DNA from 3 places in the Lactobacillus taiwanensis genome. Region 3 is predicted to be linked to each of the others. Evidence: a T-box and tRNA genes for the amino acid it is inferred to sense, from the RefSeq annotation. Region 3 holds a T-box; the other regions hold tRNA genes.
The links. A T-box is a leader RNA that pairs with one kind of tRNA and senses whether it is charged. The one in region 3 lies ahead of H1A07_RS05860 (valine--tRNA ligase), so its partner is inferred to be a tRNA-Val.
Positions count from the first base shown of each region.

Region 1: it encodes a tRNA-Val, which carries the amino acid that the T-box ahead of H1A07_RS05860 (valine--tRNA ligase) is inferred to sense. The anticodon was not compared.
Region 2: it encodes a tRNA-Val, which carries the amino acid that the T-box ahead of H1A07_RS05860 (valine--tRNA ligase) is inferred to sense. The anticodon was not compared.

Region 1 covers NZ_CP059276.1:1,569,088-1,573,395, reverse strand. The annotation lists rRNA gene H1A07_RS07695 (23S ribosomal RNA) at 1-1,941, shown strand, start outside; rRNA gene rrf (5S ribosomal RNA) at 2,003-2,119, shown strand; tRNA gene H1A07_RS07685 (tRNA-Val) at 2,125-2,197, shown strand; tRNA gene H1A07_RS07680 (tRNA-Lys) at 2,200-2,272, shown strand; tRNA gene H1A07_RS07675 (tRNA-Leu) at 2,292-2,376, shown strand; tRNA gene H1A07_RS07670 (tRNA-Thr) at 2,378-2,450, shown strand; tRNA gene H1A07_RS07665 (tRNA-Gly) at 2,470-2,541, shown strand; tRNA gene H1A07_RS07660 (tRNA-Leu) at 2,554-2,639, shown strand; tRNA gene H1A07_RS07655 (tRNA-Arg) at 2,649-2,722, shown strand; tRNA gene H1A07_RS07650 (tRNA-Pro) at 2,728-2,801, shown strand; tRNA gene H1A07_RS07645 (tRNA-Met) at 2,829-2,902, shown strand; tRNA gene H1A07_RS07640 (tRNA-Ile) at 2,916-2,989, shown strand; tRNA gene H1A07_RS07635 (tRNA-Met) at 3,020-3,093, shown strand; tRNA gene H1A07_RS07630 (tRNA-Asp) at 3,097-3,169, shown strand; tRNA gene H1A07_RS07625 (tRNA-Phe) at 3,174-3,246, shown strand; tRNA gene H1A07_RS07620 (tRNA-Gly) at 3,264-3,334, shown strand; tRNA gene H1A07_RS07615 (tRNA-Ile) at 3,347-3,420, shown strand; tRNA gene H1A07_RS07610 (tRNA-Ser) at 3,423-3,512, shown strand; rRNA gene H1A07_RS07605 (16S ribosomal RNA) at 3,913-4,308, shown strand, end outside.
Region 2 covers NZ_CP059276.1:1,586,170-1,590,477, reverse strand. The annotation lists rRNA gene H1A07_RS07880 (23S ribosomal RNA) at 1-2,115, shown strand, start outside; rRNA gene rrf (5S ribosomal RNA) at 2,177-2,293, shown strand; tRNA gene H1A07_RS07870 (tRNA-Val) at 2,299-2,371, shown strand; tRNA gene H1A07_RS07865 (tRNA-Lys) at 2,374-2,446, shown strand; tRNA gene H1A07_RS07860 (tRNA-Leu) at 2,466-2,550, shown strand; tRNA gene H1A07_RS07855 (tRNA-Thr) at 2,552-2,624, shown strand; tRNA gene H1A07_RS07850 (tRNA-Gly) at 2,644-2,715, shown strand; tRNA gene H1A07_RS07845 (tRNA-Leu) at 2,728-2,813, shown strand; tRNA gene H1A07_RS07840 (tRNA-Arg) at 2,823-2,896, shown strand; tRNA gene H1A07_RS07835 (tRNA-Pro) at 2,902-2,975, shown strand; tRNA gene H1A07_RS07830 (tRNA-Met) at 3,003-3,076, shown strand; tRNA gene H1A07_RS07825 (tRNA-Ile) at 3,090-3,163, shown strand; tRNA gene H1A07_RS07820 (tRNA-Met) at 3,194-3,267, shown strand; tRNA gene H1A07_RS07815 (tRNA-Asp) at 3,271-3,343, shown strand; tRNA gene H1A07_RS07810 (tRNA-Phe) at 3,348-3,420, shown strand; tRNA gene H1A07_RS07805 (tRNA-Gly) at 3,438-3,508, shown strand; tRNA gene H1A07_RS07800 (tRNA-Ile) at 3,521-3,594, shown strand; tRNA gene H1A07_RS07795 (tRNA-Ser) at 3,597-3,686, shown strand; partial or broken gene H1A07_RS07790 (ISL3 family transposase) at 3,774-4,308, opposite strand, start outside.
Region 3 covers NZ_CP059276.1:1,219,982-1,224,289, reverse strand. The annotation lists gene H1A07_RS05865 (cation-translocating P-type ATPase) at 1-2,068, shown strand, start outside; T-box leader at 2,110-2,317, shown strand; gene H1A07_RS05860 (valine--tRNA ligase) at 2,355-4,308, shown strand, end outside.

The DNA.
Region 1 (4,308 bases), 350 kb from region 3:
TGCACGGGAGTCAGACTGCGAGTGATAAGATCCGTAGTCGAAAGGGAAACAGCCCAGATCACCAGTTAAGGTCCCCAAATCTATGCTAAGTGGAAAAGGATGTGGAGTTGCGTAGACAACTAGGATGTTGGCTTAGAAGCAGCCACCATTTAAAGAGTGCGTAATAGCTCACTAGTCGAGTGACGCTGCGCCGAAAATGTACCGGGGCTAAGCATAGTACCGAAACTGTGGATGCATATATTATATGCGTGGTAGGAGAGCGTTCTAAGTGCGGCGAAGTTAGATCGAGAGGACTAATGGAGCGCTTAGAAGTGAGAATGCCGGTATGAGTAGCGAAAGATAGGTGAGAATCCTATCCGCCGAAAGACTAAGGTTTCCTGGGGCAGGCTCGTCCGCCCAGGGTAAGTCGGGACCTAAGGTAAGGCCGAGAGGCGTAGCCGATGGACAACAGGTAGAGATTCCTGTACTGAAATTGTTCGATAAGAGCAAAGGAGGGACGCAGGAGGCTAATGACGCATGTTGCTGGAAATACATGTGCAAGCAGTAAGAAAAAAGATGAGTCAAATGCTTGTCTTTAGATTTCAAGCTGTGACGCGGAGCGAAATAAAAGTAGCGAAGGTCATGATGTCACACTGCCAAGAAAAGCTTCTAGCCAGAACAATTTTACCCGTACCGCAAACCGACACAGGTAGTCGAGTGGAGAACACTCAGGTGAGCGAGAGAACTCTCGTTAAGGAACTCGGCAAAATGACCCCGTAACTTCGGGAGAAGGGGTGCTGATAGTAAAATATCAGCCGCAGTGAATAGGCCCAAACAACTGTTTATCAAAAACACAGGTATCTGCAAAATCGTAAGATGACGTATAGGTGCTGACACCTGCCCGGTGCTGGAAGGTTAAGAGGAGAGCTTAGCGAAAGCGAAGGTTTGAATTGAAGCCCCAGTAAACGGCGGCCGTAACTATAACGGTCCTAAGGTAGCGAAATTCCTTGTCGGGTAAGTTCCGACCTGCACGAAAGGTGTAATGATTTGGGCACTGTCTCAACGAGAGACTCGGTGAAATTATAATACCCGTGAAGATGCGGGTTACCCGCGACAGGACGGAAAGACCCCATGGAGCTTTACTGTAGCTTGATATTGAGTATTTGTTAAACATGTACAGGATAGGTAGGAGCCAGAGAAAGTAGGACGCTAGTCTTACCGGAGGCAATGTTGGGATACTACCCTTGTTTGATGGATCCTCTAACTCACAGAGCTGAGCGTTCTGGAGGACAGTGTCAGGTGGGCAGTTTGACTGGGGCGGTCGCCTCCTAAAATGTAACGGAGGCGCCCAAAGGTTCCCTCAGAATGGTTGGAAATCATTCGCAGAGTGTAAAGGTATAAGGGAGCTTGACTGCGAGAGGTACACCTCGAGCAGGGACGAAAGTCGGGCTTAGTGATCTGGTGGTACTGCATGGAAAGGCCATCACTCAACGGATAAAAGCTACCCTGGGGATAACAGGCTTATCTCCCCCAAGAGTTCACATCGACGGGGAGGTTTGGCACCTCGATGTCGGCTCGTCGCATCCTGGGGCTGAAGTCGGTCCCAAGGGTTGGGCTGTTCGCCCATTAAAGCGGCACGCGAGCTGGGTTCAGAACGTCGTGAGACAGTTCGGTCCCTATCCGTCGTGGGCGTAGGAAATTTGAGAGGAGCTGTCCTTAGTACGAGAGGACCGGGATGGACATACCGCTGGTGTACCAGTTGTCTTGCCAAAGGCATCGCTGGGTAGCTATGTATGGAAGGGATAAGCGCTGAAAGCATCTAAGTGCGAAGCCCCCCTCAAGATGAGATTTCCGATGCGTAAGCAGTAAGACACCTTAAAGACGATGAGGTAGATAGGCTAGGAGTGGAAGCATAGTGATATGTGGAGCGGACTAGTACTAATCAGTCGAGCACTTGACCAAAGCTCAAAGGTTTAGAGCAGAAGATTATATTCAGTTTTGAGTGTAAAAGCTCAAGAAAGAGTACGGTGGCGATGGCAAGAAGGATACACCTGTTCCCATGCCGAACACAGAAGTTAAGCTTCTTAACGCCGAGAGTAGTTGGTGGGAAACTGCCTGCGAGGGTAGGTAGTCGCCGTGCTAAATGGAGGATTAGCTCAGCTGGGAGAGCATCTGCCTTACAAGCAGGAGGTCACAGGTTCGAGCCCTGTATCCTCCATTGAGTCGTTAGCTCAGTTGGTAGAGCATCTGACTTTTAATCAGAGGGTCGGCAGTTCGAGCCTGCCACGACTCATTGGCCCAGAAAAACTCAAGCGGGTGTGGCGGAATTGGCAGACGCGCTAGATTTAGGTTCTAGTGTTTTCGGACGTGTGGGTTCAAGTCCCACCACCCGTACCATGCCGATTTAGCTCAGTTGGTAGAGCATCTGTCTTGTAAACAGGGGGTCGAAGGTTCGAGTCCTTTAATCGGCATAAAAATTGAATAAAGAATGCGGAAGTAGTTCAGTGGTAGAACATCACCTTGCCATGGTGGGGGTCGCGGGTTCGAATCCCGTCTTCCGCTTATCATTATCATGCCGGGGTGGCGGAACTGGCAGACGCACGGGACTTAAAATCCCGCGGTTGGTGACAACCGTACCGGTTCGATTCCGGTCCTCGGCATATAATGATGCACCCTTAGCGCAACTGGATAGAGTGTCTGACTACGAATCAGAAGGTTGAAGGTTCAAATCCTTCAGGGTGCACACTTCGGGAAGTGGCTCAGTTTGGTAGAGCACCTGGTTTGGGACCAGGGGGTCGCAGGTTCGAATCCTGTCTTCCCGATTGTAGCTTAGAAGAAAGTTACAGGATGGCGGTGTAGCTCAGCTGGCTAGAGCGTCCGGTTCATACCCGGGAGGTCGAGGGTTCGATCCCCCCCGCCGCTATAGAGGTAAGCTTGGACCTTTAGCTCAGTTGGTTAGAGCAGACGGCTCATAACCGTCGGGTCGTAGGTTCGAGTCCTACAAGGTCCATAGGATCTTGGTTTTTTTATATAGAAACATCGCGGGATGGAGCAGTCTGGTAGCTCGTCGGGCTCATAACCCGAAGGTCATAGGTTCAAATCCTGTTCCCGCAATATGGTCCCTTGGTGTAGGGGTTATCACGCCTCCCTGTCACGGAGGAGATCACCGGTCCGAATCCGGTAGGGACCGTAATGGCTCGATAGCTCAGTTGGTAGAGCAAAGGATTGAAGCTCCTTGTGTCGGCGGTTCGATTCCGTCTCGCGCCATTAGGAAGCAAGAAGTTGCGGGTATAGTTTAGTGGTAAAACGAAAGCCTTCCAAGCTTTAGTCGCGAGTCCGATTCTCGTTACCCGCTTCAAAGGAAAAGGGGCCTATAGCTCAGCTGGTTAGAGCGCACGCCTGATAAGCGTGAGGTCGATGGTTCAAGTCCATTTAGGCCCATTGGAGATTTACTCAAGTGGCTGAAGAGGCGCCCCTGCTAAGGGTGTAGGTCGGTTTATACCGGCGCGAGGGTTCGAATCTCTCAATCTCCGCTTTATAGATTGCTTCATTAATAAATATTTAATGAAGCTTTTTATTTTCCTTTGGTTAAATCTGTAAAGTAATACATGGTGTTTGAGGCAAGCAAAAAGAGCAAATAAAAAAGTTCAAAAAAAGCTTGCCAAAGCGAGCGAAAGATGATAATATTATAAAGCTGTCATTTGAGAGAGATGAGAAAATTAAAAAGGCTCTTGTCAAAACTCAAAAGACATGATATAATATAAAAGTTGTCACGAGACAACGGTAGTACCTTGAAAACTGAACAAAGTTTCGCTGAAAGTGTGCGGGATATAAAAATCCCAAACAAAAGCGAAGTCAATTCGCAAGCAATAAATTTGAGATAACTCAAAGAAAGTTTTAGAGCTAAACGATAAAAAGCTCATTTTCAAAAAGGAAAATGAGAGTTTGATCCTGGCTCAGGACGAACGCTGGCGGCGTGCCTAATACATGCAAGTCGAGCGAGCTTGCCTAGATGATTTTAGTGCTTGCACTAAATGAAACTAGATACAAGCGAGCGGCGGACGGGTGAGTAACACGTGGGTAACCTGCCCAAGAGACTGGGATAACACCTGGAAACAGATGCTAATACCGGATAACAACACTAGACGCATGTCTAGAGTTTAAAAGATGGTTCTGCTATCACTCTTGGATGGACCTGCGGTGCATTAGCTAGTTGGTAAGGTAACGGCTTACCAAGGCAATGATGCATAGCCGAGTTGAGAGACTGATCGGCCACATTGGGACTGAGACACGGCCCAAACTCCTACGGGAGGCAGCAGTAGGGAATCT
Region 2 (4,308 bases), 370 kb from region 3:
GGGGATGAGTTGTGGGTAGCGGTGAAATTCCAAACGAACTTGGAGATAGCTGGTTCTCTCCGAAATAGCTTTAGGGCTAGCCTCGTGTGAATGATAATGGAGGTAGAGCGCTGTTTGGACTAGGGGCCCGTCAGGGGTTACTGAATCCAGATAAACTCCGAATGCCAGATATCAATGCACGGGAGTCAGACTGCGAGTGATAAGATCCGTAGTCGAAAGGGAAACAGCCCAGATCACCAGTTAAGGTCCCCAAATCTATGCTAAGTGGAAAAGGATGTGGAGTTGCGTAGACAACTAGGATGTTGGCTTAGAAGCAGCCACCATTTAAAGAGTGCGTAATAGCTCACTAGTCGAGTGACGCTGCGCCGAAAATGTACCGGGGCTAAGCATAGTACCGAAACTGTGGATGCATATATTATATGCGTGGTAGGAGAGCGTTCTAAGTGCGGCGAAGTTAGATCGAGAGGACTAATGGAGCGCTTAGAAGTGAGAATGCCGGTATGAGTAGCGAAAGATAGGTGAGAATCCTATCCGCCGAAAGACTAAGGTTTCCTGGGGCAGGCTCGTCCGCCCAGGGTAAGTCGGGACCTAAGGTAAGGCCGAGAGGCGTAGCCGATGGACAACAGGTAGAGATTCCTGTACTGAAATTGTTCGATAAGAGCAAAGGAGGGACGCAGGAGGCTAATGACGCATGTTGCTGGAAATACATGTGCAAGCAGTAAGAAAAAAGATGAGTCAAATGCTTGTCTTTAGATTTCAAGCTGTGACGCGGAGCGAAATAAAAGTAGCGAAGGTCATGATGTCACACTGCCAAGAAAAGCTTCTAGCCAGAACAATTTTACCCGTACCGCAAACCGACACAGGTAGTCGAGTGGAGAACACTCAGGTGAGCGAGAGAACTCTCGTTAAGGAACTCGGCAAAATGACCCCGTAACTTCGGGAGAAGGGGTGCTGATAGTAAAATATCAGCCGCAGTGAATAGGCCCAAACAACTGTTTATCAAAAACACAGGTATCTGCAAAATCGTAAGATGACGTATAGGTGCTGACACCTGCCCGGTGCTGGAAGGTTAAGAGGAGAGCTTAGCGAAAGCGAAGGTTTGAATTGAAGCCCCAGTAAACGGCGGCCGTAACTATAACGGTCCTAAGGTAGCGAAATTCCTTGTCGGGTAAGTTCCGACCTGCACGAAAGGTGTAATGATTTGGGCACTGTCTCAACGAGAGACTCGGTGAAATTATAATACCCGTGAAGATGCGGGTTACCCGCGACAGGACGGAAAGACCCCATGGAGCTTTACTGTAGCTTGATATTGAGTATTTGTTAAACATGTACAGGATAGGTAGGAGCCAGAGAAAGTAGGACGCTAGTCTTACCGGAGGCAATGTTGGGATACTACCCTTGTTTGATGGATCCTCTAACTCACAGAGCTGAGCGTTCTGGAGGACAGTGTCAGGTGGGCAGTTTGACTGGGGCGGTCGCCTCCTAAAATGTAACGGAGGCGCCCAAAGGTTCCCTCAGAATGGTTGGAAATCATTCGCAGAGTGTAAAGGTATAAGGGAGCTTGACTGCGAGAGGTACACCTCGAGCAGGGACGAAAGTCGGGCTTAGTGATCTGGTGGTACTGCATGGAAAGGCCATCACTCAACGGATAAAAGCTACCCTGGGGATAACAGGCTTATCTCCCCCAAGAGTTCACATCGACGGGGAGGTTTGGCACCTCGATGTCGGCTCGTCGCATCCTGGGGCTGAAGTCGGTCCCAAGGGTTGGGCTGTTCGCCCATTAAAGCGGCACGCGAGCTGGGTTCAGAACGTCGTGAGACAGTTCGGTCCCTATCCGTCGTGGGCGTAGGAAATTTGAGAGGAGCTGTCCTTAGTACGAGAGGACCGGGATGGACATACCGCTGGTGTACCAGTTGTCTTGCCAAAGGCATCGCTGGGTAGCTATGTATGGAAGGGATAAGCGCTGAAAGCATCTAAGTGCGAAGCCCCCTCAAGATGAGATTTCCGATGCGTAAGCAGTAAGACACCTTAAAGACGATGAGGTAGATAGGCTAGGAGTGGAAGCATAGTGATATGTGGAGCGGACTAGTACTAATCAGTCGAGCACTTGACCAAAGCTCAAAGGTTTAGAGCAGAAGATTATATTCAGTTTTGAGTGTAAAAGCTCAAGAAAGAGTACGGTGGCGATGGCAAGAAGGATACACCTGTTCCCATGCCGAACACAGAAGTTAAGCTTCTTAACGCCGAGAGTAGTTGGTGGGAAACTGCCTGCGAGGGTAGGTAGTCGCCGTGCTAAATGGAGGATTAGCTCAGCTGGGAGAGCATCTGCCTTACAAGCAGGAGGTCACAGGTTCGAGCCCTGTATCCTCCATTGAGTCGTTAGCTCAGTTGGTAGAGCATCTGACTTTTAATCAGAGGGTCGGCAGTTCGAGCCTGCCACGACTCATTGGCCCAGAAAAACTCAAGCGGGTGTGGCGGAATTGGCAGACGCGCTAGATTTAGGTTCTAGTGTTTTCGGACGTGTGGGTTCAAGTCCCACCACCCGTACCATGCCGATTTAGCTCAGTTGGTAGAGCATCTGTCTTGTAAACAGGGGGTCGAAGGTTCGAGTCCTTTAATCGGCATAAAAATTGAATAAAGAATGCGGAAGTAGTTCAGTGGTAGAACATCACCTTGCCATGGTGGGGGTCGCGGGTTCGAATCCCGTCTTCCGCTTATCATTATCATGCCGGGGTGGCGGAACTGGCAGACGCACGGGACTTAAAATCCCGCGGTTGGTGACAACCGTACCGGTTCGATTCCGGTCCTCGGCATATAATGATGCACCCTTAGCGCAACTGGATAGAGTGTCTGACTACGAATCAGAAGGTTGAAGGTTCAAATCCTTCAGGGTGCACACTTCGGGAAGTGGCTCAGTTTGGTAGAGCACCTGGTTTGGGACCAGGGGGTCGCAGGTTCGAATCCTGTCTTCCCGATTGTAGCTTAGAAGAAAGTTACAGGATGGCGGTGTAGCTCAGCTGGCTAGAGCGTCCGGTTCATACCCGGGAGGTCGAGGGTTCGATCCCCCCCGCCGCTATAGAGGTAAGCTTGGACCTTTAGCTCAGTTGGTTAGAGCAGACGGCTCATAACCGTCGGGTCGTAGGTTCGAGTCCTACAAGGTCCATAGGATCTTGGTTTTTTTATATAGAAACATCGCGGGATGGAGCAGTCTGGTAGCTCGTCGGGCTCATAACCCGAAGGTCATAGGTTCAAATCCTGTTCCCGCAATATGGTCCCTTGGTGTAGGGGTTATCACGCCTCCCTGTCACGGAGGAGATCACCGGTCCGAATCCGGTAGGGACCGTAATGGCTCGATAGCTCAGTTGGTAGAGCAAAGGATTGAAGCTCCTTGTGTCGGCGGTTCGATTCCGTCTCGCGCCATTAGGAAGCAAGAAGTTGCGGGTATAGTTTAGTGGTAAAACGAAAGCCTTCCAAGCTTTAGTCGCGAGTCCGATTCTCGTTACCCGCTTCAAAGGAAAAGGGGCCTATAGCTCAGCTGGTTAGAGCGCACGCCTGATAAGCGTGAGGTCGATGGTTCAAGTCCATTTAGGCCCATTGGAGATTTACTCAAGTGGCTGAAGAGGCGCCCCTGCTAAGGGTGTAGGTCGGTTTATACCGGCGCGAGGGTTCGAATCTCTCAATCTCCGCTTTGATAAAGCACATTGATATATATCAATGTGCTTTTTGTTTTGGCTATTTGTCAAATCCTGTTGATGAATAGTTTGTAAAGAGAGCTAAGCAACTAGAAAATAGTTATTTGGCTCTTTTTCTTTTACAATATTTTCTTCGAATCTAATTCTAATTAAAAGATGACTAAAATTTCTATAGCCATAAGCAGTCCGCTCAATTTGCTTAATCTTCCGATTGACACCTTCAAGACAACCATTAGAGTAGTTAGAAGATATACCGTTTGGGACACCGGTATAATTATGCTTAAAGGTCAGTAGTGTTTGATGCATCTGCTTGCCTACAGTGTGTTTTGAGTTAAGTAAGTGAATAATCTGTTTTGAATAGCAGTCATAAAGTCCAGCATAATCCAATATGTATTTTTGAGATCTTTGTTGCACTCTAAGCCGTCTAAGACAACATGTTCCTGAGTGAGATAGTCTTTAAAGTGCCAATCGTAGTAGGGAGTAGTCTTATTAAGTTTGTCATATTTCATGAGATAAAGCTTCCAAGGAGACTTTAAAAGCTTATATTCATGGCTTTAAATTGCTTCATAATTTGAACACGCAAACTATTGAAAGATCTAGTAAGCATTTGAACCAT
Region 3 (4,308 bases):
TGATCGAGTAAACATGGTTTATTCTAGTTCGCTTGTAACGTATGGACGGGCAAATGTCTTAGTTACAGCAACTGGAATGAATACTGAGATTGGTAAGATTGCGACTTTGATGAATGAAACTAAAGAGCGTAGAACGCCACTACAAGTTTCACTTGATCAATTTTCATCTCGTTTAGCAACCGCAATTCTTATTTTCTGTGCTTTGATCTTAGGTCTTCAAATGTGGCGTGGTCAGCCGTTGCTCGACGCTCTTTTATTTGCTGTTGCTTTAGCTGTTGCTGCTATTCCCGAAGCTTTGAGTTCGATTGTAACAATTGTACAAGCAATGGGTACGCAAAAAATGGCTAAAGAACATGCTATTATCAAAAACTTAGCAGCTGTTGAATCTTTGGGGTCGGTTTCTGTAATATGTTCTGATAAAACTGGAACTTTAACTCAAAATAAGATGACTGTTGAAGATATTTATATCGGCGGTAAAGTTCTTAAGCCTGAAGAGCTTAATTTGAGTAATCAGTTACATCGTTATTTACTATATGACGTAGTTTTAAATAATGATGCTAGTTTATCTGATGGCAAGAAAATTGGAGATCCAACAGAATCAGCGTTGCTTGAAATGTATCGCAAAGTTCCAGGCATTAATCTTGGAGATGGAAAGTTAGGCTTATCGGAAAGTGAATTAAGAAATCATTTGGATCGTTTAGAAGAAGTACCATTTGACTCTGACCGTAAGTTAATGAGTACTAAGCATCTAATTCATACTATTCCAACAATTTTTGTTAAAGGTGCAATTGATGTTTTACTTAAGCGCTGTGTAAATATTCGTTTTGGGGATGAAGTACGTCCAATTACTGAGCAAGATAGAAAAGATATTTTGGCTCAAAATAATCATTTTTCAGAAAATGGTTTAAGAGTACTTGCTTTTGCTTATAAAGAAAGTGATGAAGAACTCTCTGCTGATACTGAAAAAGATTTAACTTTTATTGGTTTAGTTTCTGAAATGGATCCGCCTAGAGAAGAAAGTGTAGCAGCCGTTGCTCGTGCTAAAGAAGCAGGAATTAGAACAGTAATGATCACTGGGGATCATAAGGTAACTGCTGTAGCTATTGCTAAGAAGATTGGCATTTTTAACGACGGAGATATTGCTTTAACTGGTTTGGAGTTAGATGCTTTAAGTGATGAAGAACTAGACCAAGAAATTGAGAAAGTTGCAGTTTATGCTCGTGTTTCTCCAGAAAACAAAATTAGAATTGTTAACGCATGGCAAAGAAAAGACCATATTGTATCAATGACTGGAGATGGTGTGAACGACGCTCCCGCTCTTAAAAAGGCTGACGTTGGTGTGGCAATGGGTATCACAGGTACAGAAGTATCAAAAGATGCAGCAAGTATGATTTTAACTGATGATAACTTCGCGACAATTATTAAGGCTGTAGCAAATGGTAGAACAGTTTATGAAAATATCAAAAATGCGATTGGTTACTTACTATCAGGTAACTTATCGGCAATTATTACTGTTTTATTTGCTTCAATTGCTGGATTGCCAGTACCATTTGTTGCGGTGCAACTTTTATTCATTAACTTAGTGACTGACTCTCTTCCAGCTTTAGCAATCGGAATGGAGCCAGGAAACCCTGATATTTTAAAGCGTAAACCACGCGATCCAAAGGCTAATCTGTTAGATAAACCGTTTGTTACTCAAATCAGTACGCAAGGCTTCTTAATTTCATTGAGTGTCATTGCAGCCTTCTTAATTGGTTTGAAAGATAGTCCTGCAATTGCATGTACTATGGCCTTTTCAACTTTAACATTTGCACGTCTGCTTCACGGTTTTAACTGCCGTTCACAACATAGCATTTTTAAAATTGGATTTAAAAATAACTGGTATAGTTTAGCTGCTTTTGCTTTAGGTAGTATACTTTTAGCTTTGATTCTATTTGTACCAGCACTTCACAGCCTATTTGCAGTTCAACCATTAAGCGCACAAGAAGTTTGGCTGATTGTGGTTTTAGCAATTATTCCAACTATTTTAATTCAAGTTGTAAAAGTAATTAGAGAAAACAGAGGTTAATTCTTACCTTTTATCTTGTTTTCTTTCATGCTATAATCATAAACAAAGCAAGAATCAAGAGGAGTAATTTTCATACTACAGAGAAAAGTCATTATGCTGAGAGACTTAGAGAAATTTACTAGTAGCTTGATTAGCTGATTAATTGAACTTTAGTAGGTTAATCCGGATACTTCAGCACCGTTACCGCTTATAAGAGAGATATTTGTATATCTAATCGTAGGTGGTACCGCGGAAAATTTCGTCCTAGACAATTATTGTCTAGGACTTTTTTATTGGAGGAATTTTAATGACAGATTTAGCACCTAAATATAATCCAAATGAAGTTGAAAAGGGAAGATATCAAGAGTGGCTTGATGAAGACTTATTTAAGCCATCTGGTGATAAAAAGGCACATCCTTATTCAATTGTTATTCCACCACCAAATGTAACTGGTAAACTTCACTTGGGTCATGCGTGGGATACAGCAATTCAAGATACACTTATTCGTTTTAAGCGTATGCAAGGTTACGATACTCTTTATCTTCCAGGAATGGATCATGCAGGTATTGCAACTCAGGCCAAAGTTGAAGCTAAGCTTCGTAAACAAGGCAAAGATCGCCACCAAATGGGACGTGAAGCTTTTGTTAAGCAAGTTTGGGACTGGAAAGACGAATACGCAAATATTATCAAAGGCCAATGGGCTAAAATGGGACTTTCACTTGATTATTCAAGAGAAAGATTCACTTTGGACAAAGGACTTTCTAAAGCAGTTAAAAAAGTATTTGTTCAACTATATAATGAAGGCTTAATTTACCGCGGTGAATACATTATTAACTGGGATCCAGAATTGCAAACTGCTCTTAGTGATATTGAAGTTATTCACAAAGATGACAAGGGTGCATTTTACCATGTGAAATATCCATTTGCAGATGGATCAGGCTTTGTTGAAATTGCAACTACACGTCCTGAAACTATGTTTGGTGATACTGCTGTTGCTGTTGCACCAGGAGATGAACGCTACAAGAATATTGTTGGTAAAGAATTAGTACTTCCACTTGTTGGTCGCCATATTCCAATTATTGAAGATCAACACGTGGATCCAGAATTTGGTACTGGTTTAGTTAAGATCACTCCAGCACATGATCCTAATGACTTCCAAGTGGGTAATCGTCATAATCTTGAAAGAATCAACGTAATGAACGATGATGGAACAATGAACGAAGAAGCTGGCAAGTATGCTGGTATGGATCGTTTTGAAGCTCGTGAAGCTTTAGTTAAGGATCTTAAAGAAGAAGGCTATCTAATTAAAGTAGAACCAATTGTCCACTCTGTTGGTCACTCTGAACGCTCTGGTGTACAGGTTGAGCCAAGACTTTCTAAACAATGGTTTGTTAAGATGAAGCCTCTTGCTGAAGAAGTACTTAAGAACCAAAAGACAGACGGTAAGGTTAACTTTGTTCCTGAAAGATTTGAAGGAACTTTAAATCACTGGATGGAAGATGTTCATGATTGGGTAATTTCTCGTCAATTATGGTGGGGTCACCGTATTCCTGCTTGGTACAACAAGAAGACTGGTGAAACTTACGTTGGTGAAGAAGCACCTAAGGATATTGAAAACTGGGAACAAGATCCAGATGTACTTGATACTTGGTTCTCAAGTGCTTTATGGCCATTTTCAACTTTAGGTTGGCCAGATACTGACAATCCAGACTTTAAGCGCTACTTCCCAACTAATACTTTAGTTACCGGATATGACATTATTTTCTTCTGGGTATCAAGAATGATCTTCCAAGGTCTTCACTTTACTAAGAAGCGTCCATTTAAAGATGTTGTTTTACATGGTTTGATGCGTGACGAACAGGGACGTAAGATGAGCAAGTCACTTGGTAATGGTGTTGATCCGATGGATGTTGTTGATAAGTATGGTGCTGATGCTGTACGTTGGTTCTTGTTAAATGGGACTGCTCCTGGTCAAGACACTCGTTATGATCCAAAGAAATTGGCTGCTGCATGGAACTTCATCAACAAGATCTGGAATGCAAGCCGTTTTGTAATTATGAACTTGCCAGAAGATGCAAAACCTGCTCATATGCCAGATACTACTAAGTTTGACTTGGCGGATAGTTGGATTTTTGATAGATTAAACCATACTGTTGCTGAAGTTACTCGTTTATTTGATGAGTATAAGTTTGGTGAAGCTGGTCGTGAACTTTATAACTTTATTTGGAATGACTTCTGTGACTGGTACATCGAAATTTCTA